One region of the Paenibacillus sp. OAS669 genome, then DNA from elsewhere that is predicted to be linked to it. Evidence: predicted binding sites of a transcription regulator. Region 1 holds the regulator's gene; the other holds the start of a gene.
The links. Region 1 encodes Rex, which represses fermentation and respiration genes when NADH is low (regulators of the CRP and FNR family bind a similar motif). Its sites were predicted from a motif close to TTGTGAAATATTTCACAA; they were not measured.
Positions count from the first base shown of each region.

Region 2: the regulator Rex is predicted to act here: its motif matches at 2,477-2,494, upstream of nadA (quinolinate synthase NadA).

Region 1 is NZ_JADBDR010000015.1:6,501-10,619, forward strand. It holds gene ltrA (group II intron reverse transcriptase/maturase) at 1-1,212, opposite strand, end outside; gene GGC63_RS26200 (redox-sensing transcriptional repressor Rex) at 1,681-2,301, opposite strand; gene dinG (ATP-dependent DNA helicase DinG) at 2,298-4,119, opposite strand, start outside.
Region 2 is NZ_JADBDR010000025.1:43,069-47,187, forward strand. It holds gene hpt (hypoxanthine phosphoribosyltransferase) at 1-131, shown strand, start outside; gene ftsH (ATP-dependent zinc metalloprotease FtsH) at 202-2,145, shown strand; gene nadA (quinolinate synthase NadA) at 2,548-3,486, shown strand; gene nadB (L-aspartate oxidase) at 3,581-4,119, shown strand, end outside.

The DNA of each region.
Region 1 (4,119 bases):
CACACGCTTCCATTGTTTCCAGAGGCACATTCGCAATCGTCGTCGAATCCATTGGTCGAATCTCTTGCAATGGTTCTTCGCCGAAGCGAGTCGGAAGTATCCCATCCATCCCATGAGGTATCGGTTGAGCCGGGTGATGCGGTCATCCATCGACATCGAGCGTGTTCGATCCGTTAGTTCCCTTATCTTCTCCTTGAATCGGGAGATCGTTTTGGGAGCAAGCCGGATCGTCACCTGTCTGTTTGATAAGAAGCTAAAGCCGAGGAACTTCCGATTCCATGGCCGATCCACTGCACTCTTGTCACGATTCACTTTCAATTTCAGCTTTCCTTCCACAAATCCAATAACCGATTCTATGACACGTTCTCCGGCCCGTCTGCTGGCGACGAAGATGTTACAATCGTCCGCATAGCGGACAAACTTGTGCCCCCGTTTGGTTAGTTCTTTATCTAGGTCATCCAGCAGGATGTTTGCTAATAATGGACTTAAAGGGCCGCCCTGCGGTGTTCCCTCCTCCGTTTTCTGGCAAACTCCACCTTCCATTACTCCGGCGTTCAGGTAGGCACGGATTAGTCTCAGGATTCGCTTATCCGCCACTTTCCTTGCCACTCTTGCCATGAGAATGTCATGATTTACCCGGTCAAAGAATTTCTCCAAATCCATATCCACGATCCACCGAAGACCGTTTTGTATGTATTGCTGGGCTTGCTTTACCGCGTCATGCGCTCTCTTTCCCGGTCTAAAGCCGTAGCTGTACCATGAAAAGTGAGCGTCAAAGATCGAGTTCATGACCTGCAGAAGTGCTTGTTGAAGGAGTCTATCCATTACGGTCGGGATACCAAGTAGCCGTACTCCGCCTCCGGGTTTGGGGATTTCCACCCGTTTGACAGGCATAGGTTTGTAGGTTCCCGCGAGAAGTTCGGCTTTCACCGTCTCCCAGTGCGTCTTCAGGTAAGCTTGTAGCTCCGTTACCGTTACTCCGTCCACCCCGGGTGCTCCTCCATTTTGGACCACTCGCTTGTAGGCGAGCAAAAGGTTTTCCCTTTCGAGCATCCGCTCCAACAAGTCGTTACGGACTTCGCGAGAGGAAGGGACGATTTGTGCCGACGAAGAACTCGGCGCTCCGGCATACCCTGACGGCTTCACCGCTTCTCTTTGCCGCAAGCTCTCTTGCGAGATATTCTGCTGTCGTTGCTCTTCATGCGAACGCATCGGTTTCCTCTCTCCTTTCGGTTCGGCCCTTCCGGTTTCCGACGTCCCGTACTTCCGTACTATGGCCTCTGCTGACTCCTGCGGATTCAGCGCGGCCTTACAGCCGCGGTTACGAAGTAACTTCGCGTGTTCCGCAGGTCTCCCCAGATAAGAACGTCATCTTTCCGCCCGCGCTCGCCCAAGTTTACGGCTGTAGCCTTTGGCAGCTTTGGATTTTGTCATGGTATGGTGACTCATCCGACTGCAACCGCCTCAAATTGGATTCGTGTACCTCAAGCCGTGCGTTTGCCTCCAGCTTCCTTCAGATTCCGCCTCACGGCGGACACCCTTGCTCTTGGCTAATGGTAGGCGCTTGCCAGCCCCCATTCCGGACTTTCACCGTAGAGATGACGCCCATGCTGGGCGTACATAGCAAAAAAGCCTACAGATTTGTAGGCTTCTTTATATTATCGGCAGCGTCGCGTTTATTCAATCCAAATAATAGGCTAAGCTTTGCAGCTCGGTTGTAAAATCCGCATGATGAACCCGAATTTCATTGGGTACCTTGATGATCATTGGCGCAAAATTCAGTATCGCTTCTACCCCGGCCTCAACGAACTGATTAGCCACATTTTGCGCTTCCGCCGCAGGTACGGTAATGATCCCGATACGAACATGAAGCGATTGGATCGTTTCCTTCAGCTCGTTCATCGGCTTGACCTTCAGATTGTTGATGGATTCGCCTACTTTAGTCTCGGAAGCGTCGAACACAGCGACAATTTTCATATTGTCCTTTAAATAAGCATTGTAATTGCACAACGCCCGGCCCAAGTTCCCCGCTCCGACCAAAGCAACCGGAATCACCTTATCCAGCTTTAAAATTTGACGTATTTTTTCGATCAAATAAGCGACATCGTAGCCGATTCCTTTTTTGCCGAACTCGCCGAAATAAGCTAAATCCTTGCGGATTTGCGCAGGATTCAAGTCAAGCTTCTGACCCAAATCCTGCGAGGATACCGTATGGACACTCTTCTTGCTCAATTCATTAAGAAACCGTAAATAAATAGGCAGTCTTCTTACCACTGCTTCGGATATTTTTAATGTTTTCATGCACCGTTTTCCCCCATCCACTGCTTAATTCTTGATACCAATTGTTTGGTTGGCATGTGTTCGATTTTGGGGCCGGGCAGCGAGTACAAAAAGTACTTCCCATAAGTCGTATCAATGACGCGAGTGTCATAAATGATAACAATGCCTTTGTCCTTGGCCGTCCGCACCAATCTTCCGAAGCCTTGCTTGAATCGGATCACCGCCTGCGGAACCGACAGCTTCATGAAAGCATTCTGATTCAGCTTTTTTAAATTTTCCGTTTTGGCTTCCACCAAGGGATGGTTAGGCGGCTGGAACGGCAGCCGGACGATAGCCAGACACGTAAGAGCATCTCCAGGTATATCTACTCCTTCCCAGAAGCTGCTCGTTCCCAACAAGACGCTTGCGGGATTATTCTGGAATAATCGCGTCAATTTGCTGCGATTACTGCTGTCGACACCCTGTCCCAATACTTGAATCCCGAACGGGCTCAGAACGTCCTTTAAAGCCGCGTGAGCAAGCTTCAGCATTCTATTGGACGTAAATAATACGAGCATCCTTCCCTTGGTCTCGAGAGCTACTTCAGCCAGAGATTGGGTCAAATGATCGACAAATTGCTTCTCCCCAGAATTTCCCCGAATACTAGGGAAATCTCTCGGTATCGCTACCAGCGCCTGCTGGCGGTAATTGAACGGAGACGGGAGCTGTACCGTCTTCAGCTTGCCGTCGGTGTCTTTGATATCCAGTCCCAGCTGCTCGGCGGTATAATCGAAGGATTTGCCCACAGACAGAGTGGCTGACGTCATAATGACGCTATCCTTTACGTCGAAAAATTGCTGCTGCAGCATCGGGCTGACATCGATCGGTACGCATACCAGCTGCAGCGATTTGCTCTTATTGAATTGCCCCGCTTCCAGCCAATAAACATAATTGTCATCAGGCATCGTCATGAAGAAATGCAGATTATCGCGTTGACGATACAGCTCCTTGACAGCCCCGGAGATATCGGTAACTGTGCCTTGCAGATCAAGCTCCTCTTGCATTTCCTTCATTTCGGAGAGGAGCTTATCCAGCTTTTTCAACACCTCTGTCGCATTGAGATAAATGTTATCCTCGTGAACAAGCAGCTTGTCCCATGCCGCCGGCGTTTCCCCTTTTTTGATCCGGTAGACAAGCTGCCCTCCTTCCGTCTGGGAAGGATCGGAACGAACCGCCAGTAATTGGTACAGCAGCTCAGAGAGCTCATCCCAATCTTCCTTGATCTTCACCAGCTTGGGAGTGATGGCGTCGATGGTTTCGCACCAGGACTGCGCTTTCTCCGAAGGCTCCCTTTGCAGACGTGCATGCAGCGACGATAACTGTCCGCTTCGCCCGTCCTTATATAACCACCATAGAGTATTCAGGAAAGACCCGTAAAAAAGCTCAATCCCAAGATGCTTGCTGGCTACTTCTTCAAAGTGATGCGCTTCATCGATGACAAGGTGTTTATAACTAGGTAAGAGGCGGTTCTCCGCCTTGGTATCTGTAAATAGCATCGAGTGGTTTGTTATAATAACATCGGCGGTGTTGGCTTCATGCTTCGCACGATGATAAAAGCATTTGCGAAACCAAGGACATGCGCGGTTCAAGCAGGAATCCGAATCGCTTGCAACCGTATGCCAGAACTGCATGCCCTTGTTCGCAAAATGCAGCTCTTCCTCGTCTCCGCTTTTCGTTTCACTAAGCCAAACCAGCATTTGCCCTGCATTAATCCGATCTTCTTTTCCGTTCTCAAAATCAAGAAGATTTATTTTATGCTCAAACTTGCGCAAGCACAAATAGTGGCTTCGTCCCTTCAAA
Region 2 (4,119 bases), on a different contig from region 1:
AATTGGACGCAGACTATAAAGGGTTCGTTATTCCTGACGCGTTCGTTGTTGGATATGGTTTGGACTACGCGGAGAAGTACCGCAATTTGCCGTATGTCGGCATACTGAAGCCCGAGGTTTACTCCCATTAGCATTTCTTGTGATGCCAAGACTTGCTGTGGTACAATATACAAAGTTGCCGTTTTTGAGAGGAGGTAGGGGATGAATCGAATTATTCGCAATACAGGCTTTTATTTGCTCATTTTTTTGGTCACTGTCGGTATCGTTCACTTTATCAGCACACAGAATGACCAGAAAGACGTAATCAGCTACGATAAGCTCCGACAGGCCTTAATCAGCAAAAATGTGGAATCGGTCAGTTTGAGATATGACGGACAAACATACTTGGTTCGCGGTAAATATAAAACTCCAGAGTCGCCGGATAAGAAGAATTTCGAAACCCGGGCGCCTTACGACCAAGAAACCGTTACTTTGATCGAGAAGAGCGACGTGCCTAACATCGTCATCGAGAAAATGGAAGGGGACAATGTCTGGATCAGTTTCCTTACCTCCATTATTCCGTTTGTCATTATTTTCATCCTGTTCTTCTTCCTGTTGAATCAGGCGCAGGGTGGCGGCGGTAAGGTGATGAATTTCGGAAAAAGCCGCGCGAGGCTTTATAATGAAGAGAAGAAGCGCGTGACCTTTGAGGATGTAGCGGGGGCAGACGAAGAAAAGCAAGAGCTTGTGGAAGTAGTCGAATTTTTGAAGGATCCTCGCAAGTTTGCTGCCGTAGGAGCCAGAATTCCTAAAGGGGTTCTGTTGAATGGTCCTCCGGGAACGGGTAAAACTTTGCTGGCGCGAGCGGTTGCCGGTGAAGCAGGAGTTCCGTTCTTCAGCATAAGCGGTTCCGATTTCGTAGAAATGTTCGTCGGTGTGGGTGCATCCCGTGTCCGCGATTTGTTCGAAAACGCTAAGAAAAATGCACCTTGTATTATATTTATAGACGAGATTGACGCTGTAGGCCGTCAGCGCGGCGCCGGTTTGGGCGGCGGTCATGACGAGCGGGAGCAGACTCTCAACCAGCTCCTCGTGGAGATGGACGGATTCGGAGCGAATGAAGGGATTATTATCGTCGCGGCTACCAACCGGCCGGATATTCTAGACCCTGCGCTGCTTCGTCCGGGACGCTTTGACCGTCAAATTACGGTGGATCGTCCGGATGTCAAGGGCCGTGAAGCGGTACTCAAGGTACATGCTCGCAACAAGCCTTTGAATAAAGATGTTAAACTGGATGTGCTGGCGAGATACACAACAGGCTTTACAGGCGCTGACCTGGAGAACCTGCTCAATGAGGCTGCATTGATCGCGGCCCGCCGCAACCGGAAAGATATCTCTATGGAAGAGCTGGATGAAGCGTTCGACCGCGTTATTGTCGGTACGCAGAAGAAAGCTCGCGTCATCAGCGAACGCGAGAAGCGCATGGTGGCTTTCCACGAAGCCGGGCACACAATTATCGGCTACCATTTGGAGAATGCCGATATGGTCCACAAGGTTACGATTATTCCTCGCGGTCGTGCAGGCGGCTATGTCATGATGCTGCCTAAGGAAGGCGAAGACCGGATGATGAATACCAAGAACGAGCTTCTTGATAAAGTTACCGGTTTGCTGGGCGGACGCGTATCCGAGGAGCTGTTTATCGGCGAGATCGGTACTGGCGCGTACAGCGACTTCCAACGGGCAACCGGCATTGTACGCAAGATGATTATGGAATACGGCATGAGCGATAAGCTGGGTCCTATGCAGTTTGGTAATGTTCAGGGGCAAGTGTTCCTGGGCCGTGATTTCGGGCATGAGCAAAACTACAGTGATGCGATTGCCTATGAAATCGACCAAGAGATGCAGACGATCATCCGCAGCTGCTATGCCAGAGCAAAAGAAACGCTTGAGAAGTACGCGGATCAGGTTCGCCTGATTGCCGAAACCTTGCTCGAGAAGGAAACCCTCGAGAAAGAACAAATCAAGCAGCTCATCGAGAACGGCAGGCTGGATGATGCCGGCTCTGAAGTGAAGGTGAACATTGTCGGTCAACAGCAAACGGCAGATGCCAACAAGCTGGACTTCGACAAAGGTACTTCCGATGAGGAAGATAAAGAGAACAAATAAAGAGACACAGAACCGGAAGGCGAATGCCTTTCGGTTTTTTTGCGCCGTAGCTGTCTAGACACCACTTTCCCGTTAACAGATAAACAACTTGTTTACGAAACGGGGGGTTGCTGAAGCGAAGCTTAAGGTCTCAACTTTATGGAAGTACATCAGCGAGACAATGCACCCATTTTCACTGTCTTTATTTAGCCTTAACATAGAAACTGGACACTAGAGACCAAAGCACGGAACAACACCGTCATCTGCTGAATGAATTCGGGTATTTTGTTGTTATTTGAGCATTGACACCACCGGGGATGTTGTGTAAATTAGTTGTAAATCTTCAAACAATATGTGAACATTTTCACGACTTAGTTGTTAAATAAAAAGGGGCATAGGGACGGAAAGGATGGTAATGCGACGATGGAAGCATTAGCTCTGGAGCGCAAGGAAGAACAGAAAAGGGAGCTTAAGGAACGAATTGCTCAATTGAAGAAGGAACGCAACGCTATTATTCTTGCTCATTATTACCAACGTGATGAAATTCAAGAAATTGCTGATTTTCGCGGCGATTCTTTTTTGCTGGCCCAAAAGGCGGCATCGACCGACGCTGACGTTATTGTATTTTGCGGCGTTCATTTTATGGGCGAAAGCGCAAAAATACTGGCTCCGAACAAAACTGTTCTGATACCGGATGAGAGAGCGGGCTGTCCGATGGCCGATATGGTCAATGTGGATGGACTCCGTGCACTGAAGAAGCAGCATCCGAATGCCAAAGTGGTAGCTTACATTAACACTTCGGCAGATGTGAAATCCGAAACCGATATTTGCTGTACCTCGGCTAATGCTATCAAAGTCATTAACTCCGTCGACTCCGATGAGATCATCTGGGTGCCTGATAAAAACCTGGGTGATTACGTTTCCAAATTTACGGACAAAAAAGTCATTATTTGGGAAGGATATTGCAACACTCATGACATGTTAACCGTCAAAGATGTAGAGGAAATGAAAGCTCTCCATCCGAATGCCCAATTTGTGGTTCATCCGGAATGCCGCCCTGAAGTGGTGAAGCTGGGTGATTTTGTAGGCAGTACGACAGCCATTATCAAGTACTGTAAGGAATCTGACTGCCAAGAATTTATTGTTGGCACGGAAGACGGTACAGGATATCAGCTTCGCTTGGATAGTCCGAATAAGAAGTTCCATTTCGCAACAAAATATTTGGTTTGTCCGAATATGAAAGTCAACAATTTAAAAAAGGTTGCCAAATGTTTGGAGACGATGCAGCCGCAAATTTATGTACCGCCGCACATCGCAGAACAAGCCAAGGCGTCCCTGGAGCGCATGCTACAAGTGAAGTAGCATGCGCTACTCTCTTGTTTGTGTCAGTATGCATAAGCTCTATTTCCTTTGAAGCTTTTAACCATTTTTGGGCATTAAAGAAGGAGAGCGTATCATGATTCCACGTTATTTAGTCGACTTTCAACTGGACGAGCTGCCTCAAGTACATACAGATGTCATCGTTATCGGTGCGGGTATCGCCGGGCTTTTTACCGCTATTAAAGCCAGTCAGCATTTTAAAGTGCTGATGGTCACCAAAAAGTCGCTGTTGGACAGCAATACACGCTATGCTCAGGGGGGAATCGCCGCCGTAATTTCCGACGAGGACTCCCCCGAATACCACCACCAGGATACGCTGAACGCCGGGGCCGGGTTGTGCTCCTCAGCCGCGGTCAACGTCTTGGTGCATGAAGGCCCTGCCGGAGTTCAAGACCTGATTCAGATGGGGACGCAGTTCGATCTGGAGGATGGAGTGTTTGCCCTGACCAAGGAAGGGGCGCACAGCCAACGCCGGATTTTGCACGCTCATGGAGACGCAACGGGTGCGGAAATCGTCCGCGCCTTATCGGAAAAGACGAAGCAGCATCCGAATATCGAGCTGTGGGATGATCATTTTGTTATTGATCTGATTACGCAAGACGGGGAATGCTATGG